Regions from separate parts of the Pantoea sp. X-Soil-TKNS-1211 genome, predicted to be linked through region 1. Evidence: predicted binding sites of a transcription regulator. Region 1 holds the regulator's gene; each other region holds the start of a gene.
What was found. Region 1 encodes PurR, which represses purine synthesis genes. Its sites were predicted from a motif close to CANGCAAACGTTTGCNTG; they were not measured.
Positions count from the first base shown of each region.

Region 1 (9,950 bases):
CCGTGAGAAAGTGCGCGCGCTGTTCCCCGGGGTGATCATTGGTGCCGGCGCCTATAGCGTTGAGAAAGCAGATGACCTGATTCAGCGTGGTCTGATCGATGCCGTCGCGTTTGGCCGCGATTTTATCGCCAACCCGGACCTGGTTGCGCGCCTGCAACAAGATGCGCCGCTTAACCCACAACGCCCGGAAAGTTTCTACGGCGGTGGTGCCGAAGGCTATACCGACTACCCTACTCTGTAAAATCACCCCGCTGCCGCCCCAATGTGCGGCAGCGCTGTTTTTTCGTAGCGTTAACTCGCTATACTTAGCTTTTGTGCTTTTTAAAAGAGGATGTTATGCGTTTACTTCATACTATGTTACGCGTTGGCGATCTGGAACGTTCAATTGAGTTTTATACCCAAGTGCTGGGTATGCGTCTGCTGCGCAAGAGCGAGAACACGGAATACAAATACACGCTGGCTTTTGTCGGTTACACCGAAGAGAGCGAAGGTGCGGTGATTGAGCTGACCTACAACTGGGGCGTGGATAGCTATGACCTTGGTAACGCGTACGGTCATATCGCGCTGGGCGTTGATGATGTTGCTGCCACCTGTGACCAAATCCGTCATGCCGGTGGCAAAGTGACGCGTGAAGCCGGTCCGGTAAAAGGCGGCACCACGGTCATTGCATTTGTTGAAGATCCCGATGGCTACAAAATCGAGCTGATCGAAAACAAACATGCCGGACACGGCATCGGCAACTAACGCTGTTTGCCAGGTCAGCCTGGTCTTTTACGGGCTGGCCCTCCTCTGCTGCTGCACCCTCCCGCGATTTTTGCCATAATGCGCGCTGCCTCAATTATTGCTATGAGATCCTGATGTCTGAATCGAACGCCTTAAATGCTCTCCATCAACGCTTTCGCGGTTTTTATCCCGTGGTGATCGACGTCGAAACTGCCGGTTTTAATGCCAAAACCGATGCCCTGTTAGAAATCGCTGCCACCACCCTGAAGATGGATGATGACGGCTGGCTGCATTGCGACGAAACGCTGCATTTCCACGTTGAACCTTTTGAAGGCGCGATTCTTAACCCGGAAGCCCTGGCGTTTACCGGGATTGACCCCAGCAACCCGCTGCGTGGCGCGGTGAGCGAATATGATGCGCTGCATGCCATTTTTAAGATGGTGCGCAAAGGAATGAAAGACACCCATTGCAACCGTGCGATCATCGTGGCGCACAATGCGACCTTCGATCATAACTTCCTGATGGCTGCCGCTGAGCGCGTCAGCCTGAAGCGCAATCCCTTTCATCCGTTCGCGACGTTCGATACCGCAGCATTAAGTGGATTAGTGTTGGGGCAGACCGTGCTGGCAAAAGCCTGCAAGGCGGCAGGAATGGATTTTGATAGCACTCAGGCGCATTCGGCCCTGTACGACACCGAACAAACTGCCATCCTGTTTTGTGAACTGGTGAACCGCTGGAAGCGCCTGGGTGGCTGGCCACTGGCATACAGTGACGATCTGTCGGAAGAAGACACCGCCGAGTGACCAAAAGAAAGGCCGACGATTGTCGGCCTTGCCATTATTCTGCTTCTTTATGCTTCTCAGCAGTTTCTTTAATCAGCGGCTGAAGTTCACCACGCTGGAACATCTCAACGATGATGTCGCAACCACCAACCAGCTCGCCATCAACCCACAGCTGCGGGAAAGTCGGCCAGTTAGCGTATTTTGGCAACTCAGCACGGATATCCGGGTTTTGCAGGATATCAACATACGCGAAGCGCTCACCACAGGCAGACAGAGCCTGTACCGCTTGTGCAGAGAAACCGCAGCTTGGCAGTTTCGGCGAACCTTTCATGTACAGCAGGATCGGGTTTTCTGCGATCTGGCGCTGGATTTTCTCAACAGTACTCATTATTGCCTTCCTTAATTCCTCACTTCGTGTTTGTTTATTGTAGCGACTTCACCCCCGCACTGAAAACGGGATTTTGCAGTCGAGGCACATCAATCGCCATGTTTGTTAAGTTCCAGTACCACACATAACATTTCCATATCATGAATAAGCATGAACCGATTAATAATTGGCAATATTTCTGCTGGGTTAACCAGCTGAAATCGCTCATTTTTGCCCCATATCAAGTCTGCTAACAGATTAATAGAAAAATGCCTTACCTTTTGGAAAAAAACTGGATTAGAATCATCTCGGCGCTGATCATTGATCAGATTTTTCTAACATAGCCGCAGGCTGTTACTTCAGACTGCTTAACCTGTAACCGGACTATGCGTTTACTCATTACGCTTTTTATGCTGGCTTTCGCTCAACTGTTTTTTAATGTGGCTTCTGCATCCCCGCATGCGCCCATCAATGCCAGTTTGCATAACGCTGAGAAGAAAAGTGCGCGCGAAGATGAGCGTCGTAAACGACGCCCGGTAAAAACCAGCACGAAGAAATCCCGCCTCGCCACCAGTGTTCAGAAGTTAAAGCTGAAAAAACAGCCGAAAACAGAAACCGCGCTGCATAAAACCCGGAGTAAAAAGACCCGGCTGAAATCGCCGTCAAAAAAATATGGTCATCAGCGTGTAGCAAAGAAAACTGAGAAGTTGGACGATGACCGCGATCTGACCACCATCAAGATGAGCAATTCTCATCGTCAGCGTTATCAGAAAGCGCGAGAGACCGCGATGAACAAACTGATGGGGCAGATTGGCAAACCTTACCAGTGGGGCGGCACCTCACCACATACCGGTTTCGATTGCAGTGGTTTGGTGTGGTATGCGTACAAGGACCTGGTCAAATACAAATTCCCACGCACCGCGAACGAAATGTACCACCTGCGTGATGCGGCACCGATTAAGCGTGACATGCTGGAGAAAGGGGATTTAGTGTTCTTCCGCATTAATCATCGTGGTACTGCCGATCATGTTGGCGTTTATCTTGGCAACGGCAAATTTATTCAGTCGCCACGAACCGGTAAAGATATTCAAATCAGTGCGTTGGGTGAGGATTACTGGTTGAAACACTATGTCGGCGCACGCCGTATGATGACGCCCAAGACCATCCGCTAGAGCAACCCGATCGAAAGAAGAAGCCGGACACTGATTTTCAGGTCCGGCTTTTTTATTAATGAAGGATCGCGGTGAAGCTGAATACGATAATCATTAGCAGCGCGCCCACGGTGGTAAACAGCGCCAGTTTCAGGTCTGTACTCATCACAACTCCTTAGTCACATTAATTGAAGGGTTATCGTGATTTTCTCACACCCCCCGGCAAAAATCTCGTGTTATCCGCGCCAGCTTGCTAGAATCGCCGCCTTTCGTTGCGCAACAGTTTTTGCGCACGCTGTGTTTGCGGCAAGTTAAAGTGTTATTGACTGAGTGTTAACGTCTTTTTCTTCGCCATTTGCCCCGAAAATCGGGGCGCAAAACCATTAGCAGACGCAAACGTTTAACAATATACTTATCAGTTAGTTGCGATAAGCCCGGGAGTACCATTTTCATGGCAACAATTAAAGATGTGGCGAAACGCGCCGGTGTCTCTACCACCACGGTTTCGCATGTCATCAACAAGACGCGTTTCGTCGCGGAAGAGACGCGTAACGCCGTATGGGAAGCGATCAAAGAGCTGCATTACTCGCCCAGCGCCGTGGCGCGCAGCCTGAAAGTTAACCACACCAAAACTCTGGGGCTGCTGGCCACCTCCAGTGAAGCCCCCTATTTCGCCGAAATTATCGAGGCAGTGGAAAACCATTGTTTCGATCGTGGTTACACGCTGATCCTTGGCAATGCGCATAACGATCTGCAAAAACAGCGCGCGTATCTGTCAATGATGGCGCAGAAGCGCGTCGATGGCCTGCTGGTCATGTGTTCTGAATACCCTGATGACCTGCTGACCATGCTGGAAGAAAATCGCAACATCCCGATGGTGGTGATGGACTGGGGTGCATCGCGTGGCGACTTTACTGATACGGTGCAGGATAACGCCTTCCAGGGCGGTTATCTTGCCGGTCGTTACCTGATAGAGCGTGGCCATCGTGACATCGGTGCTATTCCTGGACAAATGGAGCGCAACACCGGCGGTGGCCGTCATGCAGGATTCATGCAGGCGCTGAACGAAGCAGGCATCACTGCGCGCCCCGAGTGGATTGTGCAGGGTGATTTCGAACCGGAGTCAGGTTATCAGGCGATGCAGCAGATCCTCAATCAGAAACAACGCCCAACTGCGGTGTTCTGTGGCGGCGATATCATGGCTATGGGCGCGATTTGTGCCGCAGATGAAATGGGCCTGCGTGTGCCACAGGATATTTCGGTGATCGGTTATGACAACGTGCGCAACGCCCGCTATTTCACTCCCGCGTTAACCACCGTGCATCAACCCAAAGCCCAGTTGGGGGAAAAAGCGCTGGAAATGCTGCTGGATCGCATTACCAGCAAGCGTGAAGAACCGCAGACCATTGAGGTTCAGCCGACGCTGATTGAACGTCGTTCCGTCGCGGATGGCCCCTTCCGCGACTACCGCCGCTAAGCCTCCGTTTCGCTCAGCCATTCCTGGTTGAGCGTTTCGGCATCGCCAAGATAGGTCAACAACCAGCTCAATGCCGGTGAGTTGCGTTGTTCTGACCAGCTGACACAACAAGGGCTATCCGGGAACGGCGTGGGTAACGCTAACTCAGTTAGGGCACCGCTATCCAGCAACGGTCGGGCTAAATGGCCCGGCACCATGCCAACGCATAATCCAGCCAGCAAGCAGTCGAGGCCAGTTTCCCATTCCGGCACCACCAGTCGGCGCTGATTATCCAATGTCCAGGTCATACGTCGCGGCAGCGCCCGTGAGGTGTCTTCCAGCACCAGAGAAGGCCAGGCTCTCAGGGTCTCTTCGTCCAACAAGGTACTTTTCGCCAGTGGATGATCGGGACTGACCACACAGCGCCAGTTAAGTGCCCCCATGTCCTGAAAAGCGAAACGACCGCCAACCGGGATCGCCTGGGTGGCGCCAATTGCCACATCGACCCGCCCATCGGCCAGCGCATCCCAGACGCCGTTGAACACTTCATAGCTGATTATCAACTCCATATCGGGAAAGTGGCGATAGAAATCCTTGACCAATTGACGAGTACGCTGCGGTTTCACAATACAATCCACCGCAATACTGAGCTGACCACGCCAGCCATTCGCCAATTGTTGGCACTGCCGCCGCGTGGCCAGCATTTTTTTGATAACACTTCGCCCCTCACGTACAAAATGTTCTCCTGCCGCCGTTAACACCACTTCCCGATGCTGACGTTCGAACAACGGCACAGCCAACCAGGTTTCGAGCTGGCGCACCGTATAGCTGATGGCAGAAGGCACCCGGTGTAACTCCTGCGCCGCCGCACTGAAACTACCGGTTCGAGCCACAGCATCCACCACCTCAAGAGCGTATTCAGACCACATGTTTTTGCCTGCAAATTTTTTGATAGCACTGCGCAAATATTAACGTTTCACAAAGCCCCTCGCACGCTTTTACACTCCCCCGCGTTTACCTGTCTAAAGAGAATTACCATGTTGTCATCAAAAGGATTTCTGCCTTATCTTGCTTTACTCAGCATGCTGGGCTTTCTGGCTACGGATATGTACCTGCCGGCATTCGGTGCCATGCAGCAGGATTTTGCCACCACACCCGGCACGATCAGTGCCAGTCTCAGCCTGTTCCTTGGCGGGTTTGCCTGCGCGCAGGTGTTCTGGGGACCGCTGTCTGACCGATTCGGTCGTAAGCCGATTCTGCTGGCAGGATTAGTGATTTTTGCCCTCGGCTGCCTGGGGATGTTGTGGGCGACTGACGTCCGCCTGATGCTGGCGCTGCGCTTTGTACAGGCTGTGGGTGTCTGTGCGGCTGCCGTGAGCTGGCAGGCATTGGTGGTGGATCGTTATCCGCAGAGCCAGGCTAACAAAGTTTTTGCCACCATTATGCCGCTGGTTGCCTTGTCACCGGCGCTCGCCCCATTACTGGGTGCCTGGCTGATGGGACATTTTCACTGGCGAAGCATCTTCCTGCTGCTGACGCTAATCACCCTGGTGTTGCTGATCGGTACTCTGTGCCTCGCCAATCCCAGGCGTACTCAAACCACCCGAGCGCCTCAGCCAGGCTGGCTGACGCTGCTGGCATCACGTTCCTATAGCGGTAATGTATTGATTTATTCAGCCTGTTCCGCCAGTTTTTTCGCCTGGCTGACCGGTTCACCCTTCATCCTCGCGGATGTAGGTTTGTCACCGGCGGATATTGGTCTGAGCTACGTGCCGCAGACTATCGCCTTTCTGATCGGTGGATTTGGCTGCCGCGCGCTACTGAATCGTTTTCACGGAAAACAATTGCTGCCGTGGTTGCTGGTGATCTACAGTCTGAGCATTCTTGGCCTGTTTGTGGTGGCACAACTCTCTTCACCGGCCCTGTGGGCATTGCTGCTGCCGTTTTGCGGCATGGCGCTGGCAAATGGTGCTATCTATCCGATTGTGGTCGCCAGCGCCCTGCTGCCCTTCCCCCAGGCGACGGGTAAAGCCGCTTCATTACAGAATTTGCTGCAACTCGGATTATGTTTTGTCGCCAGCCTGGTGGTTTCCGCCGGATTACAGCAGGCGCTGCACAGCACCAGCCTTGTCATGCTCGCCACCGTGGCACTCGCCTGGGCCGGTTTCGCCTGGCAACGTACGGCAAACGCACAAAGTGATGTTGCTCACAACTCCTTAGCCTGCGAAGATAATCACTGATGCAACGACTTTAGTTAGCAACCTAACGATAAGTCGTTGAATATTGACCCACGTAAGCATATACTGCGTGGGTCAGCATTTCTGTAACAAATCAATAACATAATTGTATTAATATTAAGCGACCCTGTCGCTGGGATGGCGTCTGCACGATATTCTCCGCTGTGTTGTGCCAGACATTTCTATTCAGATTCATACCTCTGTAAAACGTCGGATATCTGGCGCACGGATTTTCCGTGAGTTCTCTCACAAGCCTGGAGAAATTGGCTATTATTTTCTCAGGTTGAAATCGGAAAGGTGATGGAGAAGCTATGAGTTCATCGTGTATAGAAGAAGTGAGCCTTGAAGAAAACCACTGGTTTCGTATCGCCCATGAATTACTGGAACGGGCTGATATTGCTATCAACGGCACTCGCCCCTGGGATATTCAGGTTAAGCATCCGGATTTTTTTAAACGGGTTTTGCAGGAAGGTTCACTGGGCCTGGGTGAAAGCTATATGGACGGTTGGTGGGACTGCGAAAGTCCCGACATGTTTTTCCACCGTGTACTGAAGCATCATCTGGATCAGCAATTACCTCATCATTTTAAAGACACGCTGCGTATTGCAGCTGCGCGTCTGACCAATTTGCAATCGAAAAAACGCGCATGGATTGTGGGTAAAGAGCATTACGATCTTGGCAATGACCTGTTTTCCTTGATGCTTGATCCTTTCATGCAGTATTCCTGTGGTTACTGGAAAGATGCCGAGACGCTGGAACAGGCTCAGCAGGCCAAACTTGATATGATTTGCCGCAAGCTGCAACTGAAACCCGGCATGACATTGCTCGATATTGGTTGCGGTTGGGGTGGTCTTGCAGAGTTTGCCGCACGCAATTATGGCGTGAAAGTGCATGGCGTCACCATTTCGGCAGAGCAACAGAAGATGGCACAGGAGCGTTGTGCTGGTCTGGACGTCACCATCCTGTTGCAGGATTATCGTGACCTGAATCTGCAAGTTGACCGTATCGTCTCGGTCGGCATGTTCGAACATGTGGGTCCCAAAAATTACGCGACCTATTTTGAGGTGGCCGATCGTAATTTGAAGCCGGACGGTATTTTCCTGCTGCATACCATTGGGGCGATTAAAACCGATATGAATGTGGATCCCTGGATCGACAAATATATCTTCCCGAATGGTTGTCTGCCCTCCGTACGTCAGATTGCCAATGCCAGCGAATCACATTTTGTGATGGAAGACTGGCACAATTTTGGCGCGGATTATGACACCACGCTCATGGCCTGGCATGCGCGTTTTCTTGACGCCTGGCCGCAGCTGGCAGAAAAATACGGCGACCGTTTTAAACGCATGTTCAGCTATTATCTTAATGCCTGCGCCGGTGCATTCCGCGCGCGCGATATTCAGCTGTGGCAAGTGGTTTTTAGTCGTGGGACTGAGGGCGGCCTGCGCGTCGCGCGTTAAACCCGAGATATTGTAGCGGCGTGATTTATCACGCGCTTTTAAAACAGTGCGATAAATCGCGCCGCTACGAATTAGCTGTTATTCGCTCTCATCGGACTGGTGATGCGCCAGTGCGGTGGCTTCACGTTGCGCAAGTACGCGCTCCACGGTTTCCACAATCGCCTGCGTGTGCGGATCAATCTCGATATTCACCTTGTAGCCCAGCTTCTTGGTGCCAAGCGTGGTGCGTTCAAGCGTTTCCGGTATCAGGTGCACACAGAATTTACTCTTCGTCACATCGCCAACCGTCAGGCTGATACCGTCAATGCCGACAAAACCTTTATGCAGAATATATTTGATCTGCGCCGGATCCTGTAATTTAAACCACACTTCACGGTTATTTTCGGACTGAATGATTTTACAGATTTCTGCCGTGGTCATAATATGACCAGACATTAAATGGCCGCCAATTTCGTCGCTGAATTTCGCCGCACGTTCAATATTGACGACACCCCCCACCTGTAATTCACCCAGATTGGTAATCCGTAGGGTTTCTTTGATTAAGTCAAAGCTGACCTGATCACCCTCAATCGCCGTCACCGTCAGGCAGCAACCGTTATGCGCCACTGACGCGCCCAGCGCCAGCCCCGGCAATAACTCCTCCGGCAGCTTCACCACATGGGTACGAAACAACTCTTTTTCTTCGATAGCAACAATCTCTGCTGTGCCTTGCACAATTCCAGTAAACATAATCTCAGCCTCTGCGAAGTTTGCGCTAGTTTATCACAGCTGAGCCGTTCGGGTTTAATTAGGCGGCGGGTGAAATTTACACAGCCGTTTTAACAAAATGCGAACAAAGTTTGGCGAAGCGTCATCAGACCGGTACACTAGGCCGCGCATTCTTTGGGGATCTCTCCCCGTTCTCTTCTTATTTAAATGCAGGTGATACGTGCAGAAGTATTTAACAGAAGCGCGTCAATTGCTGGCCCTTGCGATCCCGGTCATCCTTGCTCAGGTTGCCCAGACCGCGATGGGTTTCGTGGATACCATTATGGCCGGTGCGGTAAGCGCCACGGATATGGCCGCCGTTGCGGTGGGCACCTCTATCTGGCTTCCCGCCATTTTGTTTGGTCATGGTTTGCTGCTGGCATTGACGCCTACCGTTGCGCAACTCAACGGATCGGGACGCCGTGAGCGCATCGCTGAACAGGTTCGTCAGGGTTACTGGCTGGCGTTTTTTGTCGCGTTACTGATCATGCTGGTGCTGTGGAACGCGGGCTATCTGATTCATGCGATGCATGATATCGATCCGCTATTGGCCGCCAAAGCCGAAGGCTATCTTCATGCGCTGCTGTTCGGTGCGCCCGGCTACCTGTTTTTCCAGGTAGCGCGCAATCAGTGTGAAGGTTTGTCCAAAACCAAGCCCGGTATGGTGCTGGGTTTTCTTGGGTTGCTGACCAATATCCCACTCAACTACGTGTTCATCTATGGCCATTTCGGTATGCCGGCACTGGGTGGTGTCGGTTGCGGCGTCGCTACCGCCACCGTGTATTGGGTGATGTTTATCGTGATGCGCTTTTGGCTGAAACGCATGGGCAGCATGCGCGATATTCGCATGAGCAGCGGTTTTTCCGCGCCGTCGCGCGCTATTTTGTCGCGTCTGTTTAGCCTTGGATTACCGGTCGCGCTGGCGCTGTTTTTTGAGGTGACACTGTTTGCCGTAGTCGCCTTATTGGTGTCACCTCTGGGCATTGTCAAAGTCGCCGGACATCAGATCGCGCTGAACTTCAGTTCA
Region 1 covers NZ_AP035953.1:1,960,713-1,970,662, reverse strand. The annotation lists gene AC6I8W_RS09475 (alkene reductase) at 1-241, shown strand, start outside; gene gloA (lactoylglutathione lyase) at 337-744, shown strand; gene rnt (ribonuclease T) at 858-1,526, shown strand; gene AC6I8W_RS09460 (Grx4 family monothiol glutaredoxin) at 1,561-1,896, opposite strand; gene AC6I8W_RS09455 (C40 family peptidase) at 2,259-3,044, shown strand; gene cydH (cytochrome bd-I oxidase subunit CydH) at 3,100-3,189, opposite strand; gene purR (HTH-type transcriptional repressor PurR) at 3,475-4,500, shown strand; gene punR (DNA-binding transcriptional activator PunR) at 4,497-5,408, opposite strand; gene punC (purine nucleoside transporter PunC) at 5,517-6,719, shown strand; gene cfa (cyclopropane fatty acyl phospholipid synthase) at 7,028-8,176, shown strand; gene AC6I8W_RS09425 (riboflavin synthase subunit alpha) at 8,255-8,905, opposite strand; gene AC6I8W_RS09420 (MATE family efflux transporter) at 9,105-9,950, shown strand, end outside.

Region 2 (9,950 bases), 1.3 Mb from region 1:
CGGAACTGTTCGTTGTTCAGGGCCGCGGGCACCGCATCGCTATTAATCGACACCACGAAGTTCAACTGTTCCAATGGCACCCCTGCGGCATAGTAAAGATTGGTGACGCGCGCCACCCGCTCCAGCCCGAGATTTGGTTGACGAATGTCTCCTTCGCTGCGGTTAATCTGGAACACGATTTTGTTGCTCAAACCGGGTGTGCTGCCTGGATTGTACGCAGGGGTGTTTACAAAGTGGATCTTACCGAAACCCGCGATCGCCGGTGTGCTCCAGAAATCGGCCGGTTCGGCTTTCTTATCCGCAAACTTGTCGCTGAATTTACCGACCAGCTCGGGAAGCTGGAGCACATTACCGCCAACAAAACCGGCCAGTGCTGCTACAACAATGTATGTCGTTGGACGCATCTCACTTCTCCTCAACCATCATCAAAATGCCTGCTACATTTGCAACCACGCATAACCCTGATTTTGCAGCGTCGACACCGTCGTCGGGCTGGAGAGCGCGTGAATCACCGATTTATCGATCCAGTCATTGGGATAATGATGAAACGCCACCGACTGATCGCACACCGACACCTTCACTCCCTGCTTATTCAGCTCCGCAATCAACGGCAGATTGGGGTTATCGGTGCCATAAAATTGTTTGAAATGCGTGTTATCCAGCATTGCCGGGGTGGCATCCCCGGTGACTGACACCACAAAATGCAGCTGATCGGCCGGTACGCCTGAGGCGATATACAAGTTCACCACCCTTGCCACACGCTCAAGACCGAGGTTGGGACGGGCAATATCCCCCTCATTTTTAGTGAGCTGAAAGACGATCTTATTGCTCAACCCAGGCTCGGGTTTAAAGGCGGCATCGGGTTCGTAATGAATTTTTCCGTACCCCGCGATACCCGGCGTGCTCCAGAACCCCTCCGGGTCACTCGGTGGGGAAGAAAAATGGTTTACCACCCGTTGATAGATGTCATCGCTTCTACTGACAACAGCACCGACAAAACCCCCAACAATGGCGATCAGGGCCCAGGAGACAACAGTACGCATAGAGACTCTCCGGCAGGCATTCACAGTCCGTTTGAACAAAGTACGTTATCTATACCACACCAGGACAACGCCTAAAGCAGGCGGATTGGCTGACCACACGTGGTTTACTTGCAGGAAAAATAATTAGTAAGGCTAATTGAATAACAACCTTGATGGAGTCAGAGCGAGGAGTTGAAAAATGGCTGGTCGGAAGTTTTGTCGGGCACGGTGATTGTCATGACTATCATCGAGTTAAAATATGACCATCTTAATTTGCAGTACCGCATTTAACCTTTTGCGTCATGATAAACAACGTCGATGGATAAATCGGGCCAGTACGGCCCTCTTCCGGCTGTTTTTCGGAGAAAGTCTTATGCCAAATTCAATTAATTTGAGCAACTTTACCATTCTTTAATCTAAGCCAGCCGAAAATAGCCTGCTGAAGTCCAGGTTGCTTTATTCAAATTTTTGCTGCTTTATTGCCCGGCAGCAGCAACATTTTGCATTCATCACATTCCCTCGCGCTGCTTGCTTGTATGCTGCGGGTGGTTAAGATAAGTAATCTCCCCAAATTCGTCGCAGCGCGATTTATCGTGCGGTTTTTAAACAGAACATTTGCACCACTTAACGGTCCAATTTTGGGACACTTTTTACAGGATCAAGGCATGTTAAACCGGTTGAAAAAATCAGCGCTGGCGGCCCTTATTCCTGCGCTGCTTCTCACGCCTGCACTGAGTGTCAGGGCTGACGTGAGCGACTCGCTGCCCGATATGGGCACCACCGCAGGTGCAACGCTGTCGATTAATCAGGAATTGCAGATTGGCGATTTCTATGTACGCCAGCTGCGTGCCAGCGCCCCACTGATCAACGATCCGCTGTTGAATCAATATATCAACCAACTCGGACAGCGGCTGGTGGCCCACGCCGATTCGGTGCGTACGCCGTTTCATTTTTATCTGATCCAAAATGATGAACTGAACGCCTTCGCTTTCTTTGGCGGCAATGTGGTGCTGCATTCGGCACTGTTCCGCTTTACGGACAATGAAAGCCAGCTGGCATCAGTGATGGCGCACGAAATTTCACACGTGACCCAGCGCCATCTGGCACGTGCGATGGAAGAACAGAAACGCAACGCCCCGCTCACCTGGGTGGGTGCGCTCGGCTCGATTCTGCTGGCGATCGCTAACCCGCAGGCAGGTATGGCTGGGTTGATGGGCACCCTCGCCGGAACGCAGCAGAGCATGATCAGCTTTACACAAAGTAATGAACAGGAAGCGGACCGCATCGGTATTCAGGTGTTGCAGCGCGCCGGTTTTGATCCCGAGGCGATGCCGAATTTCCTGCAAAAGTTAGCAGACCAGAGTCGCTTCTCATCCAAACCACCGGAAATTCTGCTGACCCACCCCCTGCCCGATAGCCGCCTGGCGGATGCGCGCAACCGCGCAAACCAGATGCGTCCGGTGGTGGTGCAGTCATCGCAGGATTTTTATATGGCAAAAGTGCGTTCGCTTGGCATGTACGCCACCGGGCAAAATCAGCTGACCGACGATTTGTTGGATCAATATGCCAAAGGTAACAGCCGTGAGCAGCAGGCGTCGCAATATGGTAAAGCGGTGCAGTTTTTACAGGCAAAAAGCTTCGAAAACGCGAAGAAAATTATTGCGCCGATGCTGACTAAACAGCCGGATAACGTCTGGTTTCTCGACATCATGAGCGATATTGATATTGGCCTGAATCAACCACAGCAAGCCATTACTATGCTGAGCAGCGCCAAAGGCAGCAACAGTAACCCCATCATCCAGCTCAACCTCGCCAATGCCTACGTTGAGGCCAAACAACCGGCCAATGCCAGCCGTATTCTCCATCGTTATACCTGGTCAAACCCGAACGATCCCAATGGCTGGGATTTGCTGGCGCAGGCATCCGCAGCTCAAGGCTTGCAGGATGAGGAGCTATCGGCACGCGCGGAAGGTCTGGCGTTGAATGGTCAGATGGATCAAGCGATTAGGGCACTCAGCAGCGCCAGCGCTCAGGTGCCGCTCGGTAGCCTGAAGCAGGCGCGTTACGATGCGCGCATCGACCAATTCCGTGAGCTGCAAAAACGCTTCCAACAGTATCAAAAAGGATCTTAAGCATGGTGACCATTTATCATAATCCACGTTGCAGCAAGAGCCGCGAAACGCTGGCGTTGCTACAACAGCAGGGAGTGCAGCCGGAAGTGGTGCTGTATCTGGAAACGCCGCCTGACGCGCAGACGCTAAAAGCGTTGCTGAAAAAACTCGGTATGAGCAGCGCACGCGAGCTGATGCGCCGTAAAGAGGATCTGTATAAATCGCTGGAATTAGCCGAACCGAGTCTCAGCGAGGATCAACTGATTCAGGCGTTGGTCGACCATCCCAAATTGATTGAGCGCCCGATTGTGATTAAAGATGAGCAGGCGCGTCTCGGTCGCCCGCCGGAAGCGGTGCTGGAGATTATTTAAAGCCCCAGCGCTTCTTTAACAAAAGGAATGGTGAGTTTACGTTGTGCGCTGATGGAAGCGCGATCCAGCCGGTCCAGCGTGTCAAACAGGGTACGCATTTCGCGGTCGAGGCGTTTCAGCAGGAAGCGCCCAACGTCTTCTGGCAATTCAAAGCCACGGATCCCGGCTCGCAGCTGCATCGCCTGCAACTTGTCGTCGTCCGACAAAGGTTGTAAACGGTAGATCTGCCCCCAGTCGAGCCGCGATGCCAGATCCGGCAACCCAAGATTGAGCTGGCGCGGTGGACGATCGCCGGTGATCAGCAGACGCGTTTTACCGATTTCCAGAATGCGGTTGTAGAGATCGAAGATCGCCATCTCCCACTCCGCATCCCCGGCGATGCACTCGATATTATCGATGCAAACCAGCGCCAGATGTTCCATACCTTCCAGTACTTCCGGCACAAACCAGGTGCGTTTATCCAGCGGGACGTAACCCACTGCTTCACCGCGCGCTGACATCTCGGCGCAGGCTGCGTGCAACAAATGGCTGCGGCCACCGCCTTCGCGTGACCAGAAATAGAGATAGCTGCCGTGTTGCTGCACCAGCGCACCTTGCAGCGCGGCTAAAAGGGACGGATTTTCCCCAGGCCAAAAGCTGGCAAAGGTTTCGTCATCAGGTAAGTAAAGTGGCAATGAAAGCTGTGCCGGCGTGTTCAGAAGCACCTCAGCGTATGAACGGGCAGAAAACGCGGCAAGTCTATCACGATCCTTGCCAGAGATGAACCGGGCTTCCCTGCCCGGCAAACGCGCTTAGGGTTCGCGTTGTTCTTCAGCATCCAGCACCACTTCTTCCGGACGTAACAGGCTGATTACGCGGAAGATCAGGCTGAGTGCCACACCGACGATAGTCGCCAGCGCCATACCTTTCAGCTCGGCGGCACCGATATGCACTTTGGCACCGCTAACACCGATGATCAGGATCACCGAGGTGAGGATCAGATTCTGCGCTTTGTTGTAATCTACTTTAGATTCAATCAGCACACGGATACCCGAAGCACCAATCACTCCGTACAGCAGCAGCGACACACCGCCCATTACCGGCACCGGAATAGCCTGAATCGCGGCGGCCAATTTGCCGACACAGGAAAGCAGAATCGCCAGAATCGCCGCCCCACCAATCACCCAGGTACTGTAGACGCGGGTGATCGCCATCACGCCGATGTTCTCACCGTAAGTGGTATTGGGTGTCGAACCGAAGAACCCAGAGATCATGGTGGAGAGGCCGTTGGCGAACATAGAACGATGCAGGCCCGGATCGCGGATCAGATCTTTTTTCACGATGTTCGCCGTCACCACCAGGTGGCCGACGTGTTCAGCAATCACCACTAACGCCGCAGGGAGAATGGTCAGCATCGCCGCCCACTCAAAACGCGGGGTGTAGAAAGTTGGCAGCGCGAACCAGGGGGCATTCGCCACTGATGCCCAGTTAACGATACCCATAAAGGAAGAGAGCGCGTAACCAACAATCACGCCAATCAGAATCGGGATGATGGCGAAGAAGCCACGGAACAACACCGAACCAAATACGGTCACACCCAAGGTCACCAGCGAGATAATGATGGTAGTGCTATCGGGTGAAGTGCCGTCGGCAGGCAGCAGACCGGCCATATTGGCCGCCACGCCCGCCAGTTCAAGACCGATAACCGCAACAATCGCGCCCATCGCCGCAGGGGGGAACATCACATCCAGCCAGCCAGTGCCCGCTTTTTTCACAATCAACGCGACCACACAGAACAGGAAGCCGCAGAGGATAAACCCGCCCAGCGCCACTTCGTAGCCCAGTGGCAGCAACAGCAGCACCGGTGAAATAAAGGCGAAGCTGGAGCCAAGATAGGCCGGGATTTTACCCTTACAGATAAACAGATACAGCAGCGTACCAACACCGTTAAACAGCAGCACCGTGGCCGGGTTGATGTGGAATAGAATCGGCACCAGCACGGTTGCGCCAAACATGGCGAACAGATGTTGCAGACTGAGTGGAATGGTTTTAAGTAGCGGCGGTCGTTCGCTAACGCCGATGGCGCGACGAGTCATTCAGTGATCCCCTTGAGTTGTGTAGTGCATTTTTGCCAAAAAAAAGCCGACTCTCTGGCCGGCTGCTTTATTTATTTGGTTCCGAAAATCTTGTCACCGGCATCGCCGAGGCCAGGAATAATGTATCCCTTCTCGTTCAGGCCTTTGTCAATTGACGCGGTGTACAGCTCAACATCCGGGTGTGCTTTTTCCAGCGCGGCGATCCCTTCCGGTGCGGCCACCAGCACCAGAACCTTAATGCTGTTGCAACCGGCTTTTTTCAGCAGATCAATAGTTGCGATCATTGAGCCGCCAGTTGCCAGCATCGGATCCACCACCAACGCCATGCGCTCTTCGATGTTGGAAACCAGTTTCTGGAAGTACGGTACCGGCTCCAGCGTCTCTTCATCACGATAGACACCCACCACGCTGATACGCGCGCTCGGTACATGCTCCAGCACGCCTTCCATCATGCCCAGGCCAGCACGCAGAATCGGCACCACGGTAATTTTTTTGCCTTTGATTTGTTCGATTTCTACCGGGCCGTTCCAGCCTTCAATGGTGACGCGTTCGGTTGCCAGGTCGGCAGTGGCTTCATAGGTCAGCAGACTGCCGACTTCTGACGCCAGTTCGCGGAAGCGTTTGGTGCTGACATCATGCTCACGCATCAGGCCCAGTTTATGTTTGACCAGCGGGTGTTTGACTTCCACGATCTTCATGATTGTTCTCCCGGAATTGAGTTGAGCTAAAAAAAAATCGCGGGATTATACCGCCTTTTTCCCGCCGCGCCATATGTCATTGGTCAATACAACGCCTTCCACGATCTGAGATTAAGGATTAGCGAAAAAGCGCTGCCGTGCAAAGGCAGCGTGAGATGGGACTCGCAAACGTTTGCCTGCGCTGGTAGAATTACGCCGCTTTATTTTAACCACCAACCGCAACTCGCGTGGGGATTCCGCAGTGACCGACAAGACCTCTCTCAGCTACAAAGACGCCGGTGTTGATATTGACGCAGGTAACGCTCTGGTTGACCGCATCAAAGGCGTAGTGAAAAAGACCCGCCGCCCGGAAGTGATGGGTGGATTGGGCGGCTTTGGCGCGCTTTGTGCGCTGCCGCAGAAATACCGCGAGCCAGTGCTGGTCTCCGGCACCGACGGCGTCGGCACCAAGCTGCGTCTGGCGATGGATCTGAAGCGCCATGAAAGCATCGGTATCGATCTGGTGGCGATGTGCGTGAACGATCTGGTGGTACAAGGCGCGGAACCGTTGTTCTTCCTCGACTACTATGCGACCGGAAAACTGGATGTCGACACGGCTTCCTCGGTGATCACCGGTATCGCTGAAGGTTGTCTGCAATCAGGCTGTGCGCTGGTTGGCGGTGAAACCGCAGAGATGCCAGGCATGTACCACGGCGAAGATTACGACGTGGCCGGTTTCTGCGTTGGCGTGGTGGAAAAGTCAGAGATCATTGACGGCTCGAAAGTGCAGGATGGCGACGTGCTGATCGCGCTGGGTTCCAGTGGCCCGCACTCCAACGGCTACTCGCTGGTGCGTAAAATCCTCGAAGTCAGCCAGACCAACCCGGAAACCAAGCAGTTGGAAGGTAAGCCTCTGGCGGATCATCTGCTGGCCCCGACCCGCATTTACGTGAAAAACATCCTTAGCCTGATTGAACAGGTTGATGTGCACGCGATTGCACACCTCACCGGTGGTGGCTTCTGGGAAAATATTCCGCGCGTACTGCCGGACAACACCCAGGCGGTGCTGGAAGAGAGCAGTTGGCAGTGGCCGGCAGTGTTCAACTGGTTGCAGCAGGCCGGTAATGTCAGCCGTCACGAAATGTACCGCACCTTTAACTGCGGCGTGGGCATGGTGATCGCACTGAGCGCCGCAGAAGCTGACAAAGCGGTACAGCTGATGACCGACGCTGGCGAGCTGGCGTGGAAAATCGGTGTGATCAAAGCCTCTGACTCTGAAGAGCGTGTGGTCATCAACCCATGAAAAAACTGGTTGTACTGATCTCCGGTAACGGTAGCAATCTTCAGTCCATCCTCGACGCCTGCGCAAGTGGGCGTATTAACGGCAGCGTCGCTGCCGTTTTCAGTAATAAAGCCGCAGCGCTGGGTTTAACCCGTGCGCAGGAAGCCGGTGTACCGACGCATGCGCTGGCCACCAGCCAATTTGCCGACCGTGAAGCCTTTGATCGCCAGCTGATGCAGGAGATCGATGCTTATGCCCCGGATCTGGTGGTACTGGCGGGATATATGCGTATCCTCAGCCAGGGATTTGTCGCCCATTATCACGATCGTCTGCTCAACATCCACCCTTCCCTGCTGCCGAAATATCCCGGCCTGCATACGCATCGTCAGGCGCTGGAGAATGGCGACGAAGAACATGGCACCTCGGTGCATTTCGTCACTGATGAGCTGGATGGCGGACCGATTATTTTGCAGGCGCGCGTGCCGGTGTTTGCCGATGATACGGAAGAGGATGTCACTGCCCGTGTGCAGCATCAGGAACATGCCATCTATCCGCTGGTGATCAGCTGGTTTGTGGAAGGACGTTTGCAGATGCGCGAGAACGCGGCCTGGCTGGATGGTCAACCGCTGCCACCGCAGGGCTATGCTCACGATTGATTTAATACTTGTACCGACCCGGTAACGGCGCGATTTATCGCGCTGTTTTTTTGTGAGGTGAAAACCGCGCGATAAATCGCGCCGCTACCGTTCAGAGTCCGGCATTCAGATCGCATTTCATATGCGTCCAGCCCTGGTAATTTTTGACTTCGGGGACGCGGTCGGGCAGGTTCTGGAAGTTAGCAAAATATTGACTCATCCGGCGATGCAGAATCCGGGTATCGATATAATTTAATCCCCAGGTAGAATAATCCGCCCCTACCGCGGGACGAATGGCATCAATATGGTCATGCACAATCTGGCCTTTAATTGACCTATAGGTGAAATCAATACCAGGACCACCAGGCTCCATTCGCGGATCATCGAAAGGCAGGGAGGACATGTAAATGCGTCCCTGCTTGGTCAGCAGAAAACCCTGATCGTTGACGACAGTGAGGGATTGGATGTTTTCATAACTGGGTGCATTTGAACCATCATCTTCTTCACCTTTAATTGAGGATGTTTTCCAGGTTCTGCCATAGTCTTTCGAAACAGTCATTGCACCAGTCATGCCCCAGCCCGGTAGGGCTATATAACGTTCTGAGGGATGAATATAAGGCCGGGTAAAAATACGATACCCCCAGTCATGCACTTCTGTCCTGATCCCTCGTTTCTGGTCCACAAACCACAATGCGCCCTCACAATTAAATCCCTTTAATTCCAGCCAGCGGTGATCGTCAAAACGGTATACCACTTGTACCGGCTTCTGCCGTGTTTTTAACGAATGGCCCTGGCATCCATTCAGCATAAACAAAGTAATAATCAGCACTATAGATGTAATTCTGTTTACATATTTCAGCATCATCAAAACACCATTTTGTGACCCGTTGAGGGAAGTTCTAAATAGTAGCGGCGCGATTTATCGCGCTGTTTTTTTGTGCGGTGAAAACCGCGCGATAAATCGCGCCGCTACCGTTCAGAGTCCGGCATTCAGATCGCATTTCATATGCGTCCAGCCCTGATAATTTTTAACTTCTGGAATGCGATCGGGCAGATTCTGGAAGTTGCTGTAATGCTGGTAAGTCGATTTTTTAAGGGCTGTTACATCGAAATAAAACAGCCCCCAGTCGGAAGCGTTCTCTGCGGATGCCCAATCTACCGCATTAATATGATGATGTAAGGTTCTCCCTTTAAACTCGACGGTGTAATCAATTCCCGGGCCGCCGGGTTGCAGACGTGGATCGTCAAAGGGCAAGGAGGACATATAAATACGGCCCTGTTTGGTCAGCAGAAAACCCTGCTCGTTGACCACGGTCAGGGACTGGATATTTTCATAGCCGGGTGCATTTGAACCATTGTCTTCTTCACCATTTATTGAAGTTGTTTGCCAGGTTCTGCCATAGTCTTTCGAAACAGTCATCACACCAATCATGCCCCAGCCAGGTATCGCTATATAACGCTCCGAGGGATGGATATAAGGTTTAGTAAAAATACGATACCCCCAGTCATGCACTTCTGTCCTGATCCCTCGTTTCTGGTCCACAAACCACAATGCGCCCTCACAATTAAATCCCTTTAATTCCAGCCAGCGGTGATCGTCAAAACGGTATACCACTTGTACCGGCTTCTGCCGGGATTTTAATAGATGGCTTTGGCATCCATTAAGCATGAACAGAGCAATAACCAGCACTATCGATGTAAATCCTTTTACACATTTCAGCATCATTAAAACACCATTTTGTGACCCGTTGAGGGAATATCTAAATAGTAGCGGCGC
Region 2 covers NZ_AP035953.1:3,249,145-3,259,094, forward strand. The annotation lists gene AC6I8W_RS15355 (DsrE family protein) at 1-404, opposite strand, end outside; gene AC6I8W_RS15360 (DsrE family protein) at 438-1,043, opposite strand; gene bepA (beta-barrel assembly-enhancing protease) at 1,688-3,154, shown strand; gene arsC (arsenate reductase (glutaredoxin)) at 3,157-3,504, shown strand; gene hda (DnaA inactivator Hda) at 3,501-4,208, opposite strand; gene uraA (uracil permease) at 4,296-5,579, opposite strand; gene upp (uracil phosphoribosyltransferase) at 5,651-6,277, opposite strand; gene purM (phosphoribosylformylglycinamidine cyclo-ligase) at 6,519-7,559, shown strand; gene purN (phosphoribosylglycinamide formyltransferase) at 7,556-8,194, shown strand; gene AC6I8W_RS15400 (T6SS immunity protein Tli3 family protein) at 8,286-9,035, opposite strand; gene AC6I8W_RS15405 (T6SS immunity protein Tli3 family protein) at 9,150-9,896, opposite strand.
Region 2: purM (phosphoribosylformylglycinamidine cyclo-ligase) is a predicted target of PurR. The motif match lies at 6,439-6,456, and genes of this name have one in related genera.

Region 3 (9,950 bases), 1.4 Mb from region 1:
GTCCAACCTGCGCGAGCTGGTGCCGGGCAGCGAACTGTGGCCACGCTTTGTCCGTAACCAGTCAGAACGTTTTGAAGCGCGCTTCAGCCTGGTGGAAGTGGCCGCCAGCCCGTCGCTGCTGCTGGACGGCATGGCCGGTTCGCGTATGCCAATCGCGGTGTCGCACGGTGAAGGTTTCGTTGAAGTGCGTGATGGTGCGCATCTGGCCGCGCTGGAAAGCAAAGGTCTGGTGGCGCTGCGCTTCGTCGACAACTTCGGCAAGGTGACGGAAACCTATCCGGCCAACCCGAACGGTTCGCCAAACGGGATCACTGCCGTGACCAATGACAGCGGTCGCGTCACCATTATGATGCCGCACCCGGAACGTGTATTCCGTACCGTCAGCAACTCCTGGCACCCGGCAGAGTGGGGCGAGGATAGCCCGTGGATGCGTATTTTCCGCAACGCGCGTAAGCAGTTGGGTTTACCGCACTAGCGGCGCGATTTATCGCGCATCAGGGGCGTCCATCAGGGCGCCCTTTTTATTGAATGTCTGAAAACGGCGACACCGCTACGGTTACTCTGTCGTCAAAAGGTGACATTTAAATTGTTGATATTATTGATGGTAATTTTTACTCCGAAAACGCGTTGCTAATCAGCGACACTTTACCGGACCGAACGGTAAAAAAATTCCAGCGAGTCGCGCATTTCATCGGGCATTACTCTGATAATCAACGTTATTTTGTTTTTGGCACGATACTTGCTATACTGTTTATGTTGCTCATTCTCCTGCTTATGATTGCCCCGCATTGCGGCCGAGCTCATAAAAACTGAATGACGCACCAAACGGTGCCTGCCGTCCACCCAACCGATAATCGCTTGCTTTGCAACGTTATCAAGCATCGGACGTAACGTTGAGTAAGGCACCACCTTTTCCCGCGTGAGGCATTTGGCGTCGCGCTCAACGGCAGGCATAGCGCCTGCCGTTTTCTTTTCTGTTCTTTCTTCCGCTGTCAGACTCCGCTAGCATTCCTCAGTCAAATTTTAAGGAAATCCGTTGTGAAGAGATGGCGTCTGTTTCCCCGATCGTTGCGTCAACTGGTGCTGATGGCGTTCCTGCTGGTGCTGTTGCCATTGCTGGTGTTGGCATGGCAGGCATGGGAAAGCCTGTCGGCGCTGAGTAATCAGGCGGCGGATACCAATCGCAACACCTTTACCGATGTGCGTCGTAGCGAAGCGATGGCACGCACGGCTATCGAGCTGGAGCGCAGCTATCGCCAATATTGCGTATTGGGTGATGAGACGCTGGCCCGTTTATATCAGTCGCAACGCGTGCGTTACGATCAGATGCTCAGCAGTCATGCGGCCAGCCTGCCGGAATTACCTGCGTTCAAAATCCTGGCGGCAACGTTGCCGCAGCTGGAAACGTTGCAATGCACCAATGGCAACCCGGCTACAGCCGCGGCGGAGGCGCTGGAGCGTTTCTCTGATACTAACGCCCAGATGGTACAGGCAACGCGCGAAGTGGTATTTTCACGCGGGCTGCAATTGCAGCGAGAAATTGCCGATCGCGGACAGTTTTTTGGCTGGCAGGCGCTGATATTGTTCCTGATCAGTCTGGCATTGGTGTTGCTGTTTACCGGGATGATCATCGGCCCGGTCAAACGTGTCGAACGCATGATTAACCGGCTGGGCGAGGGGAAAGCGTTAGGCGACAGCGTTAGCTTTCGTGGTCCGCGAGAAATTCGCTCCCTCGGCCAACGCATCGTCTGGTTAAGTGAACGCCTAAGCTGGCTGGAGACGCAGCGACATGAGTTTCTGCGCCATCTTTCCCATGAGTTGAAAACGCCGCTTGCCAGCCTGCGTGAAGGTACGGAATTGCTGGCCGATCAGGTGGCCGGTCCGCTCAATAGCGAGCAGCAGGAAGTGGTGGCGATTCTCGATACCAGCAGCCGTCATCTGCAACGCCTGATTGAGCAACTGCTGGATTACAACCGCAAGCTGGCGGATGGCCCAATGGCGCTGGAGAGTGTGACGCTGGATACCATCATCGAAACCGTGGTCAAGTCACATTCGCTGCCCGCGCATGCCCGACAAATGAACACCCATGTGGATTTGCAGGTGAATCACTGCCTGGCGGAAGCCACGTTGTTACAACGGGTGATCGATAACCTTTATTCGAACGCCGTGAACTACGGTAGTGAATCCGGTAACATCTGGCTGCAAAGCCAACAGAAGGGCGATGAGGTGTGGATTGAGGTGGCAAACACCGGCACACCCATCCCGGCTGAGGAGCAGGCGATGATTTTTGAGCCTTTTTACCAGGGCAGCCAGCAGCGCAAAGGGCCGGTTAAAGGCAGCGGCCTGGGTTTAAGCATTGCCAAAGATTGCCTGCGCAGGATGCGGGGTGATTTGCAATTGGTGACGCGCAAGGACGCGGATGTCTGTTTTCGTATCATTTTGACTACCACCGCCGGGAATGCCTGATCGATGAAATTATCCCTCAACAACTTATTCGCAGCTGGCTTGATCGTTTTCGGTCTGGCGGGCTGCCATGCACCGACGAAAGGCAATGCCCCGCGTGATGACAGCACCCTGCCGGAGCCGCAGGTGCGTCTGCCGGATTATCTGGCTACTGATTGCGGCAACATCTGGCAAATTGATTACGCTGCGGCGATGAATAATCCCTTGTACTGGCAGCGTGCGATTGATTGCGCCGAGCGCCTTTCCCCGGCGGAAGCCAGAGCAGAAGCGCGTCGTTGGCCGGTGCAGAGCTGGTCGCGTGCCTTTAAGCAGGGCATTTTGCTGGCGAACGGCAACGTCACGCCGCAGGAGCGCCGTGATTACGTGGAAACGCTGGATGGTTACAGCATGGCGTTTCCTGCGGCGGTACGTCCGTTGATTCAATTGTGGCGTAGCAATCAGGCCGCGCAACTTGAACTGAGTGAGGCGCGCGGACGTTATGCACGTCTGCAACAGAGCAGCGACGTCGAATTGGATAATCTGCGTCAGCAGCAACGCACCTTGCGTAAGTCGCTGGATGATACGCAACACAAGCTGGAGCGTCTGACCGATATTGAACGCCAGTTGTCCTCGCGTAAAGCACCCGACAGCAGCGACACTTCACACAGCAGCAGCACCAATGAGGAGCAGCCATGATGAAACAGGCCGCACGATTATTGCTGGTGGACGACGATCCTGGTTTGCTGAAGTTATTGGGGATGCGTTTAAGCAGTGAAGGCTATCAGGTGGCAACCGCCGCCAGCGGCCCGGAGGCCCTACGCCATCTGCAAAAAGAGAAGGTTGATCTGGTGATTAGCGACCTGCGCATGGATGAGATGGATGGCCTGGCGCTGTTTGGTGAAATTCAGAAGCGCCATGCGGGTCTGCCAGTGATCATTCTGACCGCGCACGGATCGATCCCGGAAGCGGTTTCTGCCACCCAGCAGGGGGTATTCAGCTTTCTCACCAAACCGGTGGATCGTGATGCGCTGTACAAAGCCATTGATGAAGCGCTGGCGCAGCGCGCTCCGGCCAGTGATGACGGATGGCGTGAAGCGATCGTCACACGTAACCCATTGATGCTGCGTCTGCTCGAACAGGCGCATATGGTGGCACAATCGGATGTCAGCATTTTGATTAATGGTCAAAGCGGCACGGGTAAAGAGGTGTTGGCACAGGCGATCCATGCGGCCAGTCCCCGCGCCAGCAAACCCTTTATCGCTATCAACTGCGGTGCGTTACCGGAACAATTGCTGGAGTCAGAGCTATTCGGCCATGCCAAAGGGGCGTTTACCGGTGCGGTTAGCGCACGTGAAGGGCTATTCCAGGCAGCGGAAGGCGGTACGCTGTTCCTCGACGAAATTGGTGATATGCCGCAGGCATTGCAGGTGAAGCTGCTACGTGTGTTGCAGGAACGCAAAGTGCGCCCGCTCGGTAGCAACAATGATGTCAATATCAATGTGCGTATCATTTCTGCCACCCATCGTGATCTGCCTAAAGCGATGGAAAAGAAGAGTTTCCGTGAAGATCTTTACTATCGCCTTAACGTGGTGAATCTGAAGATCCCGGCGCTGCATGAGCGTGCGGAGGATATCCCATTGCTGGCTAATCATCTGTTACGCCAGTCGGCCGATCGCCATAAACCCTTTGTGCGCAGTTTCTCCGTCGATGCGATGAAACGGTTGGTGGGTGCCAGCTGGCCGGGTAATGTGCGTCAGTTGGTCAACGTGATTGAGCAGTGCGTAGCGCTGAGCACTTCGCCGGTCATTGGTGATGCGCTGGTGGAACAGGCGCTGGCGGGGGAAAACACGGCGCTGCCGACTTTTGTCGAAGCGCGTAATCAGTTTGAGCTGAACTATCTGCGCAAGCTGTTACAAATGACCAAAGGAAATGTCACCAATGCGGCGCGTCTGGCTGGACGCAACCGTACTGAATTCTATAAGCTGCTGTCGCGCCATGAACTGGACGCCAGCGATTTTAAAGAGTAGCTTGCTGCGGCTGCGGCAGAAACACTTATACTATCTGTTACCCGTCCGGCCACGGAGGGAGTGAAAAAAGGATCTGTCATGAAAAAGATCGATGCAATTATCAAACCATTTAAACTCGATGATGTACGCGAGGCATTAGCCGAAGTCGGTATCACCGGGATGACGGTCAGCGAAGTGAAAGGATTTGGTCGTCAGAAAGGCCATACCGAGTTGTATCGCGGTGCCGAGTATATGGTCGACTTTCTGCCGAAAGTAAAAATCGAGATGGTGGTGGGCGACGATATCGTTGATACCTGCGTCGAGACCATCATGAAAACGGCACAGACTGGCAAAATCGGCGACGGTAAAATCTTTGTCTTCGATGTCGCCCGCGTGGTACGTATCCGTACCGGCGAAGAGGACGAAGAGGCGATCTAATCGCCCCTTGAATTGCTGAAAAGCCCGCACCGTTTCGCGCTGCGGGCTTTTTTATGGCAGGCGTAGCGGCGCGATTTATCGCGTAATCCCTGATTTACAACACCTTATGCGGACCAAACACCTCGTAATGGATGCGGTCAGCATCGATACCGGCATCCAGCAACTGACGAGCGACAAACTGCATAAACGCCAGCGGGCCGCACAACCAAAACTGATGATCAGCCTGGCCCAACGATGCGGAAGCAGAGCCTAAATCCATTAATCCCTGCGCATCGTAACGCCCCGCATCTTCGGTGGTGGGCTGGCGATACCAGATATGGCTGGCGAAGTGTGGCAGGCGGCGACCCAGTTCGGTCACTTCTTTAGCGAATGCATGTTGTTCGCCATCTTCCGCCGCATGCAGCCAGTTAACGGCAGCCGGATGCGCCTGCCCGGCCAGCGTCGCCAGCATCGCCAGCATCGGTGTCTGGCCGACACCCGCCGAGATCAACGTGACTGGCGTCGTCGGTGTCACTTGCAGGAAGAAATCCCCCGCGGGTGCTGCGCACTGCACCACATCACCCACTTTTGCCAGATCATGCAGCCAACCCGATACGCTTCCCTGGTCTTCGCGTTTTACGGCAATACGGTAGAACTGACCATTCGGCTGGTGTGTCAGTGAATATTGACGATGTTGCAGATTTCCCGTGCTGTTCGGGCGCAGGCTGATCGCCAGATACTGGCCAGGCAGAAAGTCTGCCACCGCCTCGCCATCAACGGGGGCAAGTTCGAAACTTTTAATCACGCTGCTTTGCTGATGAATGGCAAGGATGCGGAAATCACGCGCGCCACGCCAGCCGCCGAGCTTCGCCGCTGAAGTGCGATAAAGGCTCTCTTCGCGCTGGATAAACACCTCAGCCAGCACCCCGTAGGCTTTGCCCCAGGCCTGCAATACTTCTTCGCCCGGATTCAGCAGTTCCTGAATGGTCGCCAGCAGATTTTCACCCACGATCGCGTACTGCTCCGGCTGAATATTCAGGCTGACGTGCTTCTGGGCGATTTTTTCTACCGCAGGCAGCAGCACGGCAAGGTTCTCCAGATTGGCACCATAAGCGCAGATCGCGTTGAACAGCGCTTCACGTTGATTGCCGCTGCGCTGATTGTTCATGTTGAACACGTCTTTGAGTTCCGGATGCTGCGTCAGCATACGCTGATAGAAATGGCCAGTGAGCTGAGGGCCTAATTGGGCGATGGCGGGCAGGGTCGATTTAACCGTAGCGATGGTTTGTGCGTCGAGCATGGTGAATCCTCATAGCAATTTAAAAGATGTATTTTAAATGCATCTTATGATCGAGACGCAGCGGTTGTAAATCCCCCTGATTGTTGCGGGATCTTTCGCCTGCTCTGGAATCCGCCTCGCAAACCTGAAATTTTTTCCGCTTCATCCTGAGTAAATATCGTGATTATCTGGCTTGCAAAAATGCGTAAAAAACCCGTTCCAGCGCCCTGCCAATCGTTTGCGTAAAAAGAAAGGATTGCGGCTACCGCCACCTGCCAAAACGGTTTACACTGTGGGCCTTCGCCCCTTCGCGGGGCTTAAACTGCCGTTAAAAAGTTAGCTGAGTCAGGAGATGCGGATGTTAAAGCGTGATATGAACATTGCCGATTATGATGCCGAGTTGTGGCAGGCGATGGAGCAAGAGAAAGTGCGTCAGGAAGAGCACATTGAACTGATTGCTTCTGAAAACTACACCAGCCCACGCGTTATGCAGGCGCAAGGTTCACAGCTCACCAATAAATACGCGGAAGGGTATCCGGGCAAGCGCTACTACGGCGGATGTGAATACGTTGATATCGTTGAGCAGCTGGCGATTGACCGCGCCAAAGCGCTGTTTGGCGCTGATTACGCCAACGTGCAGCCGCACTCTGGTTCTCAGGCTAACTTTGCGGTGTACACTGCACTGCTGCAACCGGGCGATACCATTCTGGGTATGAACCTGGCGCACGGTGGTCACCTGACTCACGGTTCTCCGGTTAACCTGTCCGGTAAACTGTATAACGTGGTGCCGTACGGCATCGATGAAACCGGTAAAATTGACTACAACGAACTGGCTGAACTGGCGAAAACCCATAAGCCGAAAATGATCGTTGGCGGTTTCTCTGCTTACTCAGGCGTAGTTGACTGGGCAAAAATGCGTGAAATCGCTGACAGCGTTGACGCCTGGCTGTTCGTTGACATGGCACACGTTGCTGGTCTGATTGCCGCAGATGTTTATCCGAACCCGGTTCCGCATGCGCACATTGTGACCTCTACCACCCATAAAACCCTGGCGGGTCCGCGTGGCGGCCTGATCCTGGCGAAAAACGGTGACGAAGAGCTGTACAAAAAACTGAACTCCGCGGTATTCCCCGGTGGTCAGGGTGGTCCGCTGATGCACGTTATCGCCGGTAAAGCGGTTGCTTTCAAAGAAGCGATGGAACCCGAGTTCAAAACTTACCAGCAGCAAGTGGCTAAAAACGCCAAAGCGATGGTGGAAGTGCTGCTGGATCGCGGTTACAACATCGTTTCAGGTGGCACCTATAACCACCTGTTCCTGATTGACCTGGTGAGCAAAAACCTGACCGGTAAAGAAGCGGATGCCGCACTTGGCCGTGCCAACATCACCGTCAACAAAAACAGCGTGCCGAACGATCCGAAAAGCCCGTTTGTCACCTCGGGTATCCGTATCGGTACGCCAGCAGTAACCCGTCGCGGCTTTAAAGAAGCGGAAGTGCGTGAGCTGGCGGGTTGGATCGCTGATGTGCTGGACAACATCAATGATGAAGCCACCATCGAACGTACCAAACAGAAAGTGCTGGATATCTGTGCACGTCTGCCGGTTTATGCCTGATCAGGCCTGAATTTGCAGCGATAAAAAGGATGGCGTAAAGCCATCCTTTTTTTATGCTCCGGATTCGACTGGCACCAGATGGCAGGCCACGCGCTGCCCCTCGACTTTCACCGCCAGCACTGGCCGTTCCGTGCGGCAGCGATCGGTGACATATGGGCAACGGGTATGGAAGCGGCAGCCAGTCGGCGGAGACAGTGGGCTGGGCAGTTCACCCGTCAGGCTAACGTTATTCCCGCGATCGCGCGGATTCATGCTCGGCGCGGCACGTAGCAGGGCCTGGGTATAAGGATGCAATGGCGAAGTGAATAACCGCTCTGTCTCGGTAATTTCGACCACTTCGCCCAGATACATTACCGCCACGCGATGAGAAATATGCCTGACCAGCCGCAGATCATGGGCGACGAACAACACTGTCAGGTTGAGTTTCTGCTGTAAATCCAGCAGCAGGTTGACCACCTGCGCCTGCACCGAAACATCCAGCGCCGACACCAGCTCATCGGCGATCAGCACCGTTGGTTCTACCGCCAGCGCACGACTGATACCAATACGTTGACGCTGACCGCCAGAAAACTCATGTGGCAATTTATCGATAGCGTCAAGCGGGAGACGTACCAGCGTCATCAGTTCGCGAATGCGGGCGGGAATCTCCTTTTTCGGGCACATGTTGTGCACCGATAGCGCCTCGGTCAGCACTTGCCCGACGGTCATGCGTGGGTTCAGTGAGCTGTAGGGATCCTGAAAAATCATCTGCACCTGGCGGTTAAAACTGCGTCGCGCTTTGCCATGCAGGGTAGCGATGTCTTTGCCATTGAAGTAGATTTTGCCTTCATTGGTGGGCAGCAGCCCGACCATAGCGCGCGCCAGAGTCGATTTACCGCAGCCCGATTCACCCACCACGCCGAGTGTCTCGCCAGGCATCAGCTCCAGCCGGACACCGTTCAGAGCCTGGACAACCTTACGTGGCTTGCCCTGAAGTTTGTCGAAAATCGACTGGGTTACCGGGAAGTGCACCATGGCTTCCTCGACGCTGACAATCGGCAAGCCTCGTTGCAAAGTCATTTCACTCATCTCAAACCCCCTCCGGCAACATCAGGTTGGCGTGATGATGGCAGGCAACCTGATGGTGTGGATTCAGTACCTCAGTCGCGGGCAATTGCCTGAGGCAAACGTCAGTTTTATAACGACAGCGCGGGCTGAAACTGCACCCCGCTGGCAGATCGAGCAGGGAAGGAGGCGTCCCTTCGATCGACAACAGAGGCTGGCGTTCGCCACCACTTTGCGGTACTGAGGCAATCAACCCTTGGGTATAGGGATGACGCGGCTGACTGAAGATCTCTTCCACTGGCGCGGTCTCGACGATCCGTCCGGCATACATCACCGCCACACGATCGCACAGCTGGGCGACGACACCCAGGTCGTGGGTGACAAAAATAATCCCCATGTCGAGCTGATCGCGCAGGCTCAACAGCAGTTTAAGGATCTGCTCCTGAATGGTCACATCCAGCGCGGTGGTGGGTTCGTCGGCCAGCAACAGACGTGGATTGCCCGCCAGCGCGATGGCGATCATCACGCGCTGGCGCATCCCGCCGGAGAACTGATGCGGATAATCGTCAAGGCGCAGTTCCGGAGCGGGGATACCGACCTGATTTAATAACTCAATGGCGCGTGAGCGGCGCTGCTTGCGGTTCAGATCGGTATGCGCGCGCAGGCTTTCCTCGATTTGTCGCCAGACGGTTAACACCGGATTCAGCGCAATCATCGGTTCCTGAAATATCATGGCAATTTCGCCGCCACGGATGCTGCGCAGTTCAGCGGGGCGCATGGTCGAAATCTCGCGTCCCTGCCATTTCACCGATCCGGAAATTTCCGCACTCGACGGCATCAGATGCAACAACGAGCGCAGCGTGACACTTTTGCCGGAACCGGATTCGCCAACTAACCCGAGAATTTCGCCGGGCTTCAGGCTGAAGTTCACGTTCTGGATCGCCCGCAAGCTACCACGTGAAGTGTGAATCAGGGTATTGAGCTGATTCACCTCCAGCAAAGGGGATGTATCACTGGGCATAATTCGTTCTCATGTTTTCTAACGGCTGCCGGGGCGTAGCCAGTCGGCCAGCAGGTCACCAAACAGGCTGAATCCCAGCCCGGTCAGGACGATGGCGATGCCGGGGAAAATAGTGATCCACCAGGCGGT
Region 3 covers NZ_AP035953.1:3,316,673-3,326,622, reverse strand. The annotation lists gene purL (phosphoribosylformylglycinamidine synthase) at 1-475, shown strand, start outside; gene AC6I8W_RS15710 (hypothetical protein) at 646-954, opposite strand; gene AC6I8W_RS15705 (sensor histidine kinase) at 1,039-2,466, shown strand; gene qseG (two-component system QseEF-associated lipoprotein QseG) at 2,470-3,138, shown strand; gene glrR (two-component system response regulator GlrR) at 3,135-4,469, shown strand; gene glnB (nitrogen regulatory protein P-II) at 4,548-4,886, shown strand; gene hmpA (NO-inducible flavohemoprotein) at 4,981-6,165, opposite strand; gene glyA (serine hydroxymethyltransferase) at 6,503-7,756, shown strand; gene AC6I8W_RS15675 (ABC transporter ATP-binding protein) at 7,808-8,824, opposite strand; gene AC6I8W_RS15670 (ABC transporter ATP-binding protein) at 8,826-9,821, opposite strand; gene AC6I8W_RS15665 (ABC transporter permease) at 9,840-9,950, opposite strand, start outside.
Region 3: glyA (serine hydroxymethyltransferase) is a predicted target of PurR. The motif match lies at 6,372-6,389, and genes of this name have one in related genera.